Regions from separate parts of the Lentilactobacillus hilgardii genome, predicted to be linked through region 1. Evidence: riboswitches for the same ligand, from Rfam matches in the RefSeq annotation. Region 1 holds a riboswitch; the other holds the start of a gene.
The links. Region 1 has a riboswitch for thiamine pyrophosphate ahead of tenA (thiaminase II). Riboswitches for the same ligand answer to the same signal wherever they lie in the genome.

Region 2: it holds a riboswitch for thiamine pyrophosphate, as region 1 does, so the genes downstream of both, GQR93_RS00125 (ECF transporter S component) here and tenA (thiaminase II) in region 1, are expected to answer to the same signal.

The regions. Positions count from the first base shown of each region.
Region 1 covers NZ_CP047121.1:480,424-488,640, forward strand. Annotated here, with positions in the region: gene GQR93_RS02195 (ABC transporter ATP-binding protein) at 1-60, shown strand, start outside; gene GQR93_RS02200 (ABC transporter permease) at 62-1,669, shown strand; gene GQR93_RS02205 (TetR/AcrR family transcriptional regulator) at 1,717-2,355, shown strand; gene GQR93_RS02210 (DUF2325 domain-containing protein) at 2,556-3,698, opposite strand; gene GQR93_RS02215 (TcaA second domain-containing protein) at 3,829-4,443, opposite strand; gene GQR93_RS02220 (hypothetical protein) at 4,549-5,208, shown strand; gene GQR93_RS02225 (Crp/Fnr family transcriptional regulator) at 5,220-5,891, shown strand; gene tenA (thiaminase II) at 6,044-6,712, opposite strand; TPP riboswitch at 6,828-6,918, opposite strand; gene GQR93_RS02235 (xylulokinase) at 7,262-8,217, shown strand, end outside.
Region 2 covers NZ_CP047121.1:19,608-27,824, forward strand. Annotated here, with positions in the region: gene GQR93_RS00090 (YycH family regulatory protein) at 1-650, shown strand, start outside; gene GQR93_RS00095 (two-component system regulatory protein YycI) at 673-1,509, shown strand; gene GQR93_RS00100 (MBL fold metallo-hydrolase) at 1,530-2,333, shown strand; gene GQR93_RS00105 (S1C family serine protease) at 2,421-3,683, shown strand; gene rlmH (23S rRNA (pseudouridine(1915)-N(3))-methyltransferase RlmH) at 4,333-4,812, shown strand; gene GQR93_RS00120 (uracil-DNA glycosylase family protein) at 4,837-5,418, shown strand; TPP riboswitch at 5,577-5,666, shown strand; gene GQR93_RS00125 (ECF transporter S component) at 5,773-6,360, shown strand; TPP riboswitch at 6,369-6,459, shown strand; gene allB (allantoinase AllB) at 6,515-7,900, shown strand; gene GQR93_RS00135 (NCS1 family transporter) at 7,897-8,217, shown strand, end outside.

The DNA.
Region 1 (8,217 bases):
CTGGAAGACCTTTTCCTACGTTATTATCAGTCTGCCGACGAGCAAAAAGGTGGCGATTAATATGACACAATATGCTCAAACATTGGCTTTGCTAAAAGCTAATTTAAAACGTGATTGGCTAAAAATGACGATATGGCTGGTTGTTTTGGCAGGAATGTTTGTCGCTGTAGCTGCAAAGTTCGAGGGGATTTATGGTACACCCAAGCAAATTTCAACTATTGCAGAGACGTTGAAGTCCCAAGCAATGGTGTCGCTATTTGGCCCAATGACGACGGCTCATTTAAACACTGCCATTATTTTTGCATCTGAAATGATGGTCTTTTGGGGCATCTTTATGGTGATCTTCAATTTTTCACTTTCGGTTGGTGCGACGCGTGGTCAGGAAGAATCCGGCCTTACTGAAATGGTTTTGGGCGGTCATCCTGTTGGCCGACTGGCGCCCCTTGCTGCAGCCGGTTTGGAATTAGTGATTGCCAACGGTGCATTTGTGATTGTTACGGGTGCCGGAATGATGGTGGCAAACATGCCCGGAAGTGATGGAAACGGCAATTGGTTATTTGCAGTAACGTTAGGTGCGGTTGGCCTAAGTTTTGGATTGATCTCACTTATTTTTGCACAATTGGTTGCTGATAGTCACAATGTTGCCATTTATAATTATGTGTTCTTTGGGATAACGTATTTGGTACGAATGATGACTGATGTTTCAAATCCGGATTACACTTGGTTCTCACCGTTTGGGTGGATTGAGAAAGCTGATATTTACACGAAAAATAATTGGCTGCCGGTTGGGTTACTACTGATGTTGGGAGTCGTCGGTTTTGCCGCTGCCGTCATCTTGAATGGCAATCGAGATATTGATACTGGAATTATTCAAGTCCGTGGTGGTAAACGCACGAGTCGATTTCTTCGTGGCTCTGGAACATTATTGTTTTGGAATCAGAAAGCAATTAGCCTTTTCTGGATTGTCGGTATGGCAGTTTTAGGCGCCAGCTATGGATCAGTGTTCAATAGCATTAGTAAAATTGTAAATGATTCGCCGGTTGTTCGCCAAGTTCTTGGTCAAAGCGGTGTTCGGCATTTGGAGCAGAACCAAATCCTTTCGTTTGTTGGTATCTTAGGCGTGATTTTCAGCGTCCTGGCGGTTGTGGGGGGTGCAATGGTCATTAATCATCTCTACACGGAGGAACGTCGGGGATATTTACAGATGATTAATACAAAGCCTGAAAGTCGATCTAAATTATTAGCAACCTACATGGTTTACGGATTTGTTCTGTCTGTTATTATTTTATTTGTAGCTTTGATGGCAGCAATGGGAGCCGGAAACTCAGTCTTAAAGCATCCATTAGCATTTAAATATTTCTGGCGACTATTCATAGCAATGTTGCCAACGTTGGCGCTCTTTACCGGAATTCTGGTTGCGTTAATCGGCATTATGCCAAAATGGCGGGCTGTTGTTTGGATTGCACTTGGTGGGGCGTTTGTGATTTCCTACTTTGGCAGACTGATTGATTTACCAGCCTGGGCAATGAAACTATCGCCATTTTACTGGTTCAGAAAAGTACCGTTGGCACACATTGATGTCGCACCGGTAACGTGGATGCTCGGTATTGCATTTGTGATGATTGTGATTGGTTTCATTGGGTACAATCATAGGGACATTGAGAGTTAACATCATCAAATGACGTAACAGTAGGCTGATTTCAAGGGAGGTTAATAATGGGAAAGAGACTACCAAGAGATCCGCAAAAGGAAAAGGCCATTCTTGCAGCAGCTGTTAAGGCTTTTGGAACTGACAGTTTTCGGGCAAGTACTGATAAAATAGCTGAATCGGCAGGTGTGTCAAAGGGATCTGTTTTTAGATATTTTGATAGCAAGAAGAAGTTATATGTAGCAGCGGTCCATCAGGCGATGGACACACTGATCTCGGTTGTGGATTTTAATGTTTGGACCGATTCTGATGATTTAGTCAGTATGATTATTCGAGCGACTAAATATAAAACCGAGTTATCACATCGGTATCCAAATGAATTTGCTCTGTTAACAAGGGTGTATGCACATGATGTCAATGTTCCTGAAAAGCTCAGAAATGAAGTGTTTTCAACATTTAACAAATGGGCAGAGCAGACGCAAAATATCATTGTAGATACAATCGTTGATAAATTGACTTTACGGCCCGAACTTGATGAAGTAACGGTAAAGCATTATTTATCTATTACGATTCAAGAAATTTCAAAACGTATTCAGGATTATTTTGAAAAGCATCCGGGGTTAAACCGAATAGAGGATATGACAGAAATAATTGATGAGGTCAAAGGTTATATGGATATGGTTCAATATGGTATAGTGAAGCAGTAATGTAGTGAAAAGGAAACTCGATTTGAAAGAAAGAGTGGGTCAGTTGGATAGTTAGGCTTTCATTATCCAAGTGACCCACTCTTTCTTTGTAGTTGAGCTAGTGGCAGATATACGGTCAATGGTTCAACTACTTTAAAGTTAATTTTAGAGCATGACAACTGATTATCTTTTCGTAACCGACAATTAATAAGGTATTAAAATTATTCCTCTGCATTAACTTGAGCTGCTTCATATCGTTGTGCTGCAGTTCTAAGTGCGATTTCGAAAGGAATCTTTGCGTGTTGATTAAAAGTAGCGTAGGTTAGTCCGTGTGCCTTAGCAAGGTCGACTGCGAGATTCGAATCGCGATGGCTGACATAATGTAGTGCAATAATCAGCATATCCGCACTTTCAACCATTGCTTCAAAACGTTCCCGATCGATTGAATCAACTTCCGTTAAGGTGGCATCATAAGCATCCGTTACTCTTCGGAGATTTTCTGTATAAACACTGTCACCGACCAATAGGACAGTTTTTCCGGAAACGATTGGTTTTATTTCGGCATAGTTGGGTGTCCATGGTTTGGGGGTATTACCGGTTGGTTTCTTTGGCTTTTCCGGTTTGGACTCAGCTTGGCTGTCAGCGGCTTCTTCCGGATGAATCCAGACAATCTTTATGGTACCGGGGTTGCTGGCATACCAGCTAACATCGACAATTTGACCGACTTTAAGATCATACTTGTCAATTTCTTCGTGTGTCGGCACATATGGCAAAGCCCCCATTTCAAAAGCGGCAGTTCCGCTGATATTACCATCACCGGTTGGATTATCAACTTCCAAATGACCGTTTCTGTCGACAATTTCCCCAGTATAAAATTTGATGCCGGCATCGTCTAAAGTATGACCGTTATGTTTAATGACGTTAACGGTAATTTTACTATCCTCAAAGTTGGCATTGGCTAAATCGCCATCGGATAAACCATAACGACGAACAATTTCTTCATTAACGTATTTGGTACCAATGTTGGCGCCGGAGAGATGTAATCTCACTGGGAAAGCTTGTGCGACATTAACTTTTTTTAGAAGGTCTTTTTTTAAGTCGTTATGCGATTGTAGATAATCCCAGAGTTGATCGATTGTAATAGTTGAATCTAATTGTTTCAGAGAAGTGACTTTATTAGTTTGAGTTTCCTGTTGTAAACTAGCAATCTGATCTTGAAGGATTGATATTTTATTAAGTAATTTTTGAAGATCAGGATAAGGTAAATTAACATTTGCGTGGTTTAATTCGGGAATTTCCGAGTTTGTTTTTTCTGTAAACGACGGTTCATTTTTATATGAGAATTGATGATCGAGTAGTCCCATTATGGATAATTCCTCCTTTGCTTGTGAATTTAGAATACTAGCTTTTCCCAATAGCCTCAAGGGAACAGGCTAAAATTTTATAAAGTTTTCTTAAAAAAATATTGGAGAAATTACGTAAGAAATGAATCGACTATTTAAAATTTTCCTGAACGTGTAATGATTGTGGTGATGGGTCTATCCACTCAAATGTACGACTAACCATTTTCGTTTTTTCATGATTATTTGAAGTCATGACAATGTTGTAGCGCCCGGGAATATAAGGACCAAACGTGCGCGTGACGTTTTTGTTCAAACTTTTGGCGACTATTTGATTGTTAATTTTAACCTGAGTGTTATCTTGATTGGCGTTAATCGTTGGGAAAATCGGTTTTACTTCGAGTAGGTACTTTTCAAAAATGAAAAAGTGATGGCCGGTATCCACAAAGTCCAAGACGCCGTTTACGACACCGGTTGCCGCCATCCGTCTTTTTAATTTGGCCCGCTGATTCGGATGATTTTGATAATAGGCCATTAGAGGCTGAACCGAATGGGGAGTGACTTTAAAATCCGGATCATCCGTACGGATTAAAGACGACACTGTTTTAGAATCATTCTGTTCGATGGCGGTTACGAAACGATTTGTTGTGGCTGACCGGCTATAATAATGATTTAAATATAAGTAACTGCCGACAAAGGCAAGGAGAATGACCAGTAAAATTCCGATGAGCCATTTTTGAGTTTTTGTTGCATGTTGTTGCGATTCCAAGGGCAGTCTTTCTTTCTGAATTGGCGTTAGTGATTGTTCTGTTATATCCTATTATAATATAATTAATGTTATCCAAAACAATAGATTGCGGTATAGGTGATAATAATGGTAAAACAAGGTAAATTTGCCAAGTCCAGTAAGCTTCGACAGATAAAAGAAATAAAAAGGGCCCGCCAGGAAAAGTCGGATAGAACGATTACCGAGAAGCAGTTTGGTAAGTTCATTTTTGTTCGCTACGGGTTGACAATGAAAGCCAAAATGATTGGGACGGATAAGGAAACCATGCAACGTTTTCTGATCGAATGGGTAGATCATGCACCTAAAGATAAAAATTGGTCAATAAAAGCACTGGCTGTTAATACGTTAAAAAAAATTAATGTGCGAGTGCCATACCAGTTCTATCGGGCAGTTGTCAGAAACTGGTCAAAGTATCAACGATTTTTAAAACGGGAAATTCCCGCGGTCCCTTTAAAACAGCGGATTTTGTTGACTGATACACTCACAACCGAAGAATTTGAACAACTTGTTGCCAGACAACTGGCTGCGAACATTCTGTTATCGACTTTGGGAAATAACCCTCAACTGATGCAACAGATCAATCTTGAGCAGGTTGCGGATCTTTCTAAAAATTTAATGACTGAAAATGGAAAAGGAATTGATTGGCAGAAAGTTCAAAGTGTTTTTAAACCAATGCCATTTGATATGAGTACAGCGCCGGATACACCAACTAAAAATTGGTTGGGACATCTTTTGACTGAAAAATGAGGTGATTAAAAATGCATACTGAACATGCACTGGATTGTGTTAACCTGGTACCGATTTTTAAATCATTACCACTTGATGAAAAAAAGGCGGTAGCAGGCTTGGTTGTTCAACACCAATATCCCAAGGGAACGATTATTTACCTTGCTGGTGATCAGGTGGGACACTTTATGATTTTGGAGCACGGACAGGTCAAACTTTCTCAGATATCCGAGAGTGGGAAGGAACAACTTTTGAAAGTGATGCAGCCGGGAGATTTTGATGGTGAAGCAGCTCTTTTTAGTCATGATCAGCGAAATGTTACGGCAACTGCATTGGTTGATTCCAACGTTTGCCAAATTGATCAGGATGCCTTTCAATCTTTATTAAAAAGCAGTCCGCAGTTAGCTGTTAATTTACTAACGACGATGAGCCAACAAATTAATAACCTTCAAGAAGAAAAGACGGTTTCATCGACATCCGATGTTGCAGGTCAGCTTGCCAAATATTTGTTGGAAACCAGTGCTTCTTTGCACGAATCAAGTTTTAAACTGCCACTTAAGAAAAAAGACATCGCTACTTTCATTGGGACAACTCCTGAAACAATCAGCCGTACGTTTAAGCAACTCATTGCTGATGGGGTGATCAAAATGACCGCTTCGCTGGTTGAAATAGTAGACCAGGATCGATTGACAGACATTGTTTGAGACTATAGGTTTCGGTATATAAGAGGGGGTGTTGAATCAAAAATAATTTTGATCCGGCAGCCCCTTTTGATGTCCTTATTTTCTTGTTAAACGGTATAAGAAAAGGTTGATTTGAAACCTGAAACTTGAATTCTCTCTTACCTGACGCCGTTTTAAAGTGAATCCCAATTTTCATGTCGAAGCGACATTCCCCAGTAACCCAGTTCGTATGCACTGCTTCGAATAAAAGCGGTCGTCATTTCTTGTCTTTCAGCGTCATCTACTTGCTCAGCAGCTCGATTGGTCAACTGAATCATTTTATTAACGCTGTCTGTGTAACCATCACTGTCATAGGTTTCAATCCATTGCTGATAGAGGCCGACTGGTGATCCCTGCCTAATCAATGCTTGACCGATTTCGTTGTAAAGCCAGTAACAGGGAAGTAATGCCGCAATTGCTCGTTGAGGGGTACCTTGATACAGGGCGGCATACATATGGTTAACGTAATTATAAGCAGTAGGCGCAATCGGGGTTAAAGCGATTTCTTCTTTTGAGATGTTTAATTGGGTAAAGAATCCCTTTCGAACCGCAATTTCGCCATTTTTCAATCCTTCGGCACCATCACGGAGAAACTGAATGGCCGTTTTGTCTGTTAGTTGATCAGCAATCTTATCGTGCAATTTGCCGAATTCACTTAAATAGTAGCGATCCTGCAATAAATAATAACGAAACGTTGAGAGTGGTAAATCTCCCGAAGTCAATTGCTTGATAAATGGGTGATGGGCACTTCGAAGCCATAGGGGCTTTGCAAGTTCGTGAATCTGATTTGTAAATGTTGTCAAAATAGAATACCTCTTTCTTTTTAACCTTGAAAACTAAGGAGGAGAATCGGCTTTGACGATAAAAAAGCCCACTTCAGTTTAAAGTGGACTTTTAGTCAGATATTAACAGATGATGGTTTGACTAAAACGGTCTTCCTTCGACAGTATTAACTGCATCAGGTTCCATGGGTATCTCTCAGCCGATTAAAGCACCCCAGACCACAAGGTTATTTGATTTTTAAGCGGTGTCTTTTAAAGACCAACAAAGATAATGATCAATGATATCATTGCTTTTGTTCCGCAATTTAACTATATACCAAGAGAAAGATAACATCAAAACAAAAAAGATTGTTTAACCGTTTTGTGATTGGATAATAGCACTATTCCCCGTATTCGAGGGAGTTAACTATCTTTTAATAAAGCACATAAATGAGTTATCCATCTGTTATTCTGAGAATTCAGTGCCAATTTATTCTACAAATAACAAATACCATTGATTTATCCGTACGAATATTCTACAATTAAGCAGTAAATGTAATTTAATAACGAGCAACTCTGGAGGATAAAACAATGGACGAAAGTCGAGTACGAGACGAAATTGTAAGCGGAAACATCTCGTTGGGTATCGAACTAGGATCAACCCGAATTAAGGAAGTCCTGGTAACGAGCGATTTCCAAACAATTGCTTCAGGCGATTATCTTTGGGAAAACGAACTGGACAATGGCATTTGGACTTACCCGATCGAAAAGATTTGGGATGGGATTCAAACCAGCTACGCAACATTAGCCTTAGAAGTTCATGATAAGTATGGCGTTGACCTTAAGAAGATCGGGTCAATCGGCGTTAGTGCCATGATGCACGGTTACATGGCCTTTGATAAGAATGGCGAACTGTTGGTACCATTCAGAACTTGGCGAAATAATATTACCGGCCAAGCTGCTGAATCTTTAACCAAACTATTTAACTTTAACATTCCGGAACGCTGGAGTATTGCACATTTATATCAGGCAATTCTCAACAAGGAAGACCATGTTAAAAACATTGATTTCCTGACAACGCTTGCCGGTTATGTGACATGGAAACTTTCAGGCGAACGTGTTCTTGGCGTTGGTGATGCTTCGGGTGTCTTTCCAATTGACGAACAGACGACCTATTATGAAAAGGGTATGATTGATAAGTTTAACAGTCTACCGGAAGTTCAACAATACCCATGGAACTTGACTGACATTTTGCCACAGGTTTTACCAGCTGGCAAAAAAGCCGGTGAATTGAACGCTGAAGGTGCCAAATTATTGGATCAAAGCGGTCAACTTGAAGCCGGTTCATTGATTGCACCTCCAGAAGGGGATGCCGGTACTGGTATGGTTTCAACCAACAGTGTTAAGAAACGAACTGGTAACATTTCTGCCGGAACTTCAGCATTCTCAATGGTTGTGCTTGATCGACCAATGAGAGCCGTTCACCGTGATATCGATATGGTGACAACGCCTGATGGTGCACCTGTTGCCATGGTTCATACCAACAA
Region 2 (8,217 bases), 460 kb from region 1:
AGTACCTAATTGATCGTCAGTCTGAAGATTATTATGTAAGCCGACTATTAAATAATAGAGATTCACAAAGTAATGTCACCGTTAAACGCCGGAAAAACCTAGTCACCTATAGTGATCAGAATACGCTTCAATTGGCATTTAATTCGCGAACCAGAATGGGAACCTTTTCTGATTTTAGAAATAATAGTGATCAGCAAAGTGTGACTTCAGTACTTGATGATTCATACGAGCAATTAGTGGATTTGGGATTGCCATTGGACAGTGTTCGATTTTTCAATTATGATACAAATTCGCGAACCGTTTCGTATAGAACCTTTGTTGAAGGATTTCCCATTTATAGAGCAAATGGGTTTGGGACAATTTCCACTCAGACCTTGAATGCCAACGCTAAACGGTTGCAGTTTTCACTGGATAACCCGGAAGTACCAATTCCAAGTAAACAGGGGTATAGCACATTGCCAGCAACTGAGACTGCTATTCGGCGTTTGATTGCAAAGGGATATCATGCAAAAGATATTCGTGATTTACGAATTGGCTATGGTTGGCAAAAAGATAAATCATCACAATTGCTGATTAATTTGATACCGGATTGGTACGTTAATTATAAAGGCACTTGGCGCAGTTATTCATCGTTGATTAACCGATATTGATAGTGAAAGGAGGGGGAGCCGTTTGAATTTTAGGCGAATAGAGATCATTTTCCTGGTAACGTTTATTGCAATTGATATTTTTTTGTTTGGAATGTTTGAGCAGAATATGAATATGCAAACCGAAAACGTGTCTCAGGGTGATTCTGATTCAAAAATTATCAAAGAAATGAAAGATGACCAGATTAAAGTGGGTAGCCTTTCTAAAAAGAAAAATTTTGCGTATTACCTTTCCGGTACGCAAAACGATACCTTACGTAACCAGATGGGTCAGCTGTTAAATCAGACTCCCCACTATGTTGGCTATGAACTGGATAGTGAATTTAAGGATCCTGTTAAAGTTAATAAGGATAATCCACAGCAATCTATTAATAAGTTGTTGATGGACCCAACCTTCGTTGCTTTTGGCGATCAATATCAATATAGTAAAGACTTATCGACACCGCGAAGTATCGTCTATATTCAAAAGGCAATGGGTGGTTTAATGTATTCGACTGAAGCGCAAATCAGGTTTACGCTGAATGGTCGTTATCAAATCGTGAGTTACACACAGTCTTACTTGCAGGATATTAAAAGTTTACGTGAAAAATCGGAGACAATTTCGGAAACTCGTGCTTTAATATGGTTATACCAATACAATGAGATTCCAAATAACACAAAGGTAGCCTGGGCAAAACTAGGTTATACTAAATTGTTATCCATTGATGATGATCGCGTTTTTATTCCGACTTGGATTATCGCAATCAAGCCCCAAAACTCACCACAGGTTCAGCTTAAAAAGATTAATGCCTTTACCGGTGGTATCATAAAAGAAACGAATGAAAACTTGAAAAACAGTCAAAGTATCTCTGGAGTTAATTAATGTTGGAAAGAAGAAGCACTATGGAAAATGATGATATGCAAATCAGTGTACTTGCCAGTGGAAGCACCGGCAACGTTACATATGTTGAGACTCCGCAGCATAAAATTCTTTTAGATGCGGGATTGAGTGGTAAAAAAATTGCAAACCTGATGCGTTCAATTGGACGTGACATTAACGATGTCGATACACTCTTGGTAACTCATGAACACTCGGATCATCGGCAAAGTGTCGGTGTTTTAGCACGAAAATATGATTTGAATGTGTATGCTAATCAAGGCACATGGGATGCTATGCGATCACGAATAGGCAAAATTCCAGAAGAAGAAATTAATATTTTTCCACCAGACACAGTTATGGATTTTGGTGATATTGATATTGAGAGTTTTTCAGTGTCGCATGATGCAGCTGAACCACAGTTTTATGTTTTTCATCATCGTAACAAGTCATTTGTTGTTTTAACCGATACCGGATACGTTTCAGATCGGATGGAGGGGGTTATCAAAGATGCAGATGGTTATCTTTTGGAGTGTAATCACGACATCGAGATGTTAGAGAATGGTGAATATTCATGGCCGTTAAAACAGCGGATTTTGGGTGATCAGGGTCATCTTTCAAATGAAGATGGTGCCAATACGATGCTGGATGTGATTGGTCATCGAACAAAGAAGATCTTTCTGGGACATCGAAGTCAGCATAATAATATGAAATCACTTTGTCATTTAACTGTTGCGTCAATTTTGGCTGATCATGATTATGGTGTAGGTAAAGATTTTAAATTGTATGATACGGAACCGGAAACGGCATCTTCTTTAATGATTATTTAGATTTCCTTTAGAATTTTATAACTTTGAGAACACACTTTTTTCAAGAAAAAAGTATATACTTTAAAGAAAACGAAGGGGGAACACTCATTGGCACAAAAAAATGGTTTTGGAAAAATTATTGTAACAGCTGTTATCGCCGGTGCTCTTGGCGGTGGAATAACTTATGGTGGTATGTCATACTTCAACAATAGTGATAGTGGCACTGGCACATCTTTGGTTTCGACCAATAAAAATGGCAATACCAAGATCAGTAATGTGAAGGTGAACCTCAATACACAAGCAGAGAAAGCTTTTAATGCAACTAAAAACACGGTTGTTTCCGTTATTAATCTTCAAAGAGAAAGCTCAAGTGATAATACGCTGGCTGGTATTCTTGGTGGCCTTGAGGGTGGATCAGGAAGCAGTGGAAGTAGTAAGAAGAGTGGTGAACTTGAGGCTTCTAGTGAAGGCTCAGGTGTCATTTACAAAAAGAGTGGCAACACAGCTTACATTGTGACTAATAACCACGTTGTTTCCGGTGCAAACGCATTGGAGATTATTCTGAGTGATGGTTCAAAAGCGTCAGCTAAAGTGGTTGGTAAGGACGCTGTTACTGATTTAGCAGTTATTAAGATTACTTCGAATAAGGTCAAGGATGTCGCTCAATTTGGAGATTCTGATAACATTAAAGTTGCTGAACCTGTTCTTGCGATTGGCTCACCACTTGGTTCTCAATATGCAACTTCTGTTACTCAGGGTATTATTTCTGCTAAGAAGCGTGAAGTACCACAAACTTCAGAATCTGGTGCTCAAGTTGGCAATGCAACGGTTATTCAAACGGATGCGGCAATTAACCCCGGAAACTCAGGTGGTCCTTTAATTAATTTTGCGGGTCAGGTTGTTGGTATTAACTCTATGAAATTAGCACAGGATCAACAAGGAACCAGCGTCGAAGGAATGGGATTTGCCATTCCAAGTAATGAAGTTGTTACAATTATTAATCAATTAATCAAGAGCGGGCAAGTTGTTCGTCCGGCTTTGGGAATTGGCTACACTGATCTTTCCAATATTTCAGAAGAGCAACAACGCTCAGTTCTAAAATTACCAAAGAGTGTTACCCAAGGTGCGGTAGTCTTGAAAGTGAATAGTGGCTCTCCTGCTCAACGTGCCGGTATTAAGAAGTATGATGTTATCACCGAATTGGACGGCACTAAGATCACACAACAGAGCCAATTACGTGATGTCTTGTACAAGCATAAGATTGGTGATAAAATTTCTGTTACGTATTATCACAAAGGAAATAAGGAAACAGGATCCATTACTTTAAGCCAAAAGGCAACGAATAAAGTGTTAAGTGAAGCAAGTAAATAGGAACAATCTCTAGCTAGCAACACCGATAGTTAAAGATGTTATCTATTGTATGAAAAGAGCGAGTAATCGTAAGGTTGCTCGCTCTTTTGTTAAATACTGGTTAGAAGGATACACAGATAAACTGAACGATGACTTAATGTAAATTAGTGGGTTTAATGGGTTTCCGAACGGTAAGCGGATTAAATAAGAAAAATAAGGATAGTTAACGGATAAATACGAACTTCATGAAGATTATTTTTTAAAAGATTCAGTACTGATAAAAACAAACCAATTTTGTACACATTTCTCCTGTGGATAAACCTGTGGACAATCCACAAGGTGAATTGAATTCACTGGTATATTACCGTTAATAAGTTATCCCCAGATTTTAAAAGTTATCCACACTTTCTGTGGATAACTTTTTTTAGAAATAAATTCTTGTTTGTTCGGTTTCCAAAATGCTGATATAATAGGGTTTGCGAAGTGAATTTGCGAACGGGTGTTGTCCACAATTATGTGGACAACTAAAAGGGTACTTGACATATTTTAAAAAAATGCTGTGGTAGAAGAAACCGGTTTAAGTTATCAACCTGTGGATAACTATGTGGACAACTTGTTTATAAGCCTCTTTTTTTACACAGGCTAAAAATGGAATTAGGAGAAAATGAGATTGAATATTAAATTAGTCGTTGTAGGAAAATTAAAGGAAAAATATTTTAAGCAAGGGATTGCTGAATATGCAAAACGTTTATCCCGTTTTTGTAAGTTTCAAATTATAGAAGTTTCCGATGAAAAGGCACCTGAGTCGTTAAGCCAAGCCGAAATGAATGAAGTTATGAATAAAGAAGGTTCGCGAATTCTAGATAAAATAAAAGATCGTGAGTACGTCTATGCGCTTGCGATTTTAGGAAAAGAGCGATCTTCTGAACAGTTTGCAAAGGAAATTGCTGATCTGACGACCTATGGTCATTCCGATATTACGTTTGTGATCGGAGGCTCTTTAGGGTTATCCAAGCATGTTTTGGATCGCGCAAACACGCAAATTTCGTTTGGAAAGTTTACGTTGCCTCATCAATTGATGAGATTGGTTTTGACTGAACAAATTTATCGAGCATTTATGATTAATGAGGGAAGTCCATACCATAAATAAGTGTAATCGAAAAGAGGCTATAGAATGCAAACGGCAATCGATATTTTCAATGCTATCCAACGTGATCCGCAAAATAAGATTTATACTGACAAGGGTGTGTTGCCGCTTTATCATATTGAGCCAAACGCCAAGATCCTTATTATTAGTCAGGCACCAAGTCGGAAAGCACAGGAATCGATGGTCTTTTGGAATGATCCAAGCGGCGATCGGTTACGCGACTGGATGGGGATTGATAAGGATCGGTTTTATCATTCAGGTAAAATTGCCGTGATGCCTTTGGATTTTTACTATCCAGGTAAGGGAATACATGGTGATTTGCCACCCAGAAAAGGGTTTGCGGATAAATGGCATCAACCCTTATTATCATTGATGCCAAACGTCCAGTTAAAATTGTTAATTGGTCAGTATGCGCAAAAGTACTATCTTCAAAAAAATCGACAAAAAAATTTAACAGAAACTGTTCGCTGTTTTGAAGATTATTTACCGGAGTATTTTCCATTGGTGCATCCCTCACCTTTAAACTATGGGTGGATGAAACAGCATCCCTGGTTTATAAAAGAAGTCGTGCCGGAATTGCAAATTCGAGTTAAGAAATTGATGAATTAATCGGGTTTATTATAGTGTTAAACAGGGATGCTACAATGTATAGCCTGATTCTTTTGATTATTAAATTGCGATTACGCTGTTTAGCCGGTTTAACATGAACACTTAATAATCAACTTGCTTTTCTTCACCATTTAAGTAATAATTAAGATGTCAAAATCGAATATTGTCTGGGGTGCCTCTTTGGCTGAGAAATACCCATTGAACCTGATGCAGTTCGTACTGTCGGAGGAAGACAACAAGCAATTACCTATCTCGTGCACAGTTAACTATGTAGGTAAAGACTCCTCTCTCTGTAATTTCAGGGAAAGGAGTTTTTTTGTTGTTTCACAGATAATTCCCTTTTGAATACTTTAGATGTTGATCATCATATGGAAAGGAAGAAATATTGTGAAAAAGAAATTTCATTTGCAGGATGTTATTTTGATCGCATTAATTGCGATTGCGTTTGGTGCTATTTTTGTTGGAACGGACTGGATATATAATGCTTTATATCTGGTAATCGGGCCCTTTGCCAATGAAGCTTTATTTGGGCTTTGGATCATGGCTGGACCGTTGACGATGTATTTAGTACGGGTTCCCGGTTCCGCGATTATCGGTGAAACCTTGGGAGCTGCAGCTGAGGTTTTATTTGGAGGCACGTTTGGTGCTGCAGCGCTAATTTCCGGGATTGTTCAAGGCTTTGGCAGTGAGTTGGGCTTTACATTTTTACGCTATCGCAATTGGGGATGGGCAAGTCTTCTGACATCTTCCATTACGACAACCGTTGTGGCTTTTGGCTACGAGCTGTTTAGGTTAGGCTATGTTAAATATTCGGTTCCGATGATTATTGCATTATTTACTGTTCGTTTGATCTCTGATATTGTTTTTGGTGCGGTTTTGGTCAAAATGATTTTCTCACTTGTTGAGCGATCATCAGTCCTGCATTTTAACGTTTCAAAGTAAAAGCTTAATAAAGATGTCTGGGGTGCTTTTATAGCTGAGATGATACCCATTGAACCTGATACAGTTTGAACTGTCGAAGGGAGACTAAGCCGGTTATTCTGAATAAGAAGCCGTTTGATCTTTTCTTCGACTGTTTTGAAGGAAGGATTTTTTTATGGAATATTCGTTAGTCATTACAAATGGTCATATTGTGACACCAACTAAAGTTGTAAACGCCGATTTAGCGATCAAGGGCGGAAAAATTGCCGCCATCGGAAGTGGTTTGGCCGATCAAGCGGATAAAGTAATCGATGCCAATGGCCAAATCGTGTTACCGGGGATGATTGATTCACACGTTCACATTAATGAACCCGGAAGAAGTGACTGGGAGAACTATCATACCGGTTCACAAGCATTAGCGGCCGGTGGGACGACCACAATGTTGGTTATGCCTTTGAATGCCTTACCTGCTCGGACCACAGGGGAAGAATTTAAACGACAAAAAGAAATTGCCGAGCATAAATCCTATGTCGATTTTGGATTATATGGCGGCCTGGTTCCGGGAAATCTGACTGAAATTCAAAAAATGGCAGACGAAGGTGCAATGGGTTTTAAAGCATTTATGGCAACGACCGGCTCAGATCTTCCCGGGGATTTTAAAAACGTTGATGATTATCAGTTACTAAAAGGGATGCAGGCTATTGGTAAAACGGGATTGCCTATCCTGGTACACGCTGAGAATGCAGCCATTACTGATGGTTTAGCTGCTGAGAAGATTGCCGAGGGGAAAACAGACATTCAGGACTACGTCGATTCAAGACCACCATTTGTTGAAGTCGAAGCAGTTCGCCGAGCCATTTATCTTGCCAAACAGACTAATGTTCATTTGCACTTTGTCCATTTGTCTACACCTGAATCCGTTGATCAAGTGACCCAGGCTCGACAGAATGGGCAGAATGTGACGTGTGAAACTTGTCCACATTACCTGATATTGGATCGTAATCAATTTGAAAAAATTGGACCGTTGGCTAAATGTTCACCGGCACTGAGAGATCCTGAAATTGTTAAAGGACTTTGGAAGAAAGTGTTTGCCGGCCAAGTTGATACAATTGGTTCCGATCATTCGCCGGCTCCAATGTCGATGAAGGAAAGCCCAGAGCATAATATTTTTGATATTTGGGGTGGTGTGAGTGGCTGCCAAAATAATGTCGATTTGCTTTATGATGAAGCAGTTAAGAAACGGGGGTTGCCTGTTACAGATTTCGTGAAGCTCACGGCTGAAACGCCGGCAACATTATTTGGAATTGTCAATAAGGGAAAGTTACAGGTTGGCTATGATGCTGATATCACGCTTTTAGATCCTAATCAAAGCTATGTTTTGAAAACAAAGGATTTGTATTATGAAAACAAAATTAGTGCTTATACCGGTTTTAAAATTAACGATCGAGTCACAACGACCATTCTTCGGGGCCAGATTATTTACACTTTGAAACAAGGCTTTGTGGGGCAACCAACCGGCCGGTTTTTAACAAAACAGCGTGCTGGAGTTGAGTCATTATGAACACATCAAAGGCGCTTTCAATTTCACCCGATTTAAAGCCTCGAACCCAAGCCGATAGACATATTGGCCAACTTTCGTATATGGCAATGTGGCTGGGAGACGGGTTTAATATTGGTAACGTCACTTTAGGTTCATCGATTGTTGTAGCTGGTGTCGCAACGATGAATCTGCTGCAAACGATTCTTGCTGCGGGAATGGCGATCGCAATTATCACCATTATTTTTGTACTGAACGATCATTTTGGGTACTATACCGGTTCGCCATATGTCATACAGTTACGAATGACATTTGGCATTTTAGGATCAAAATTAGCCAGT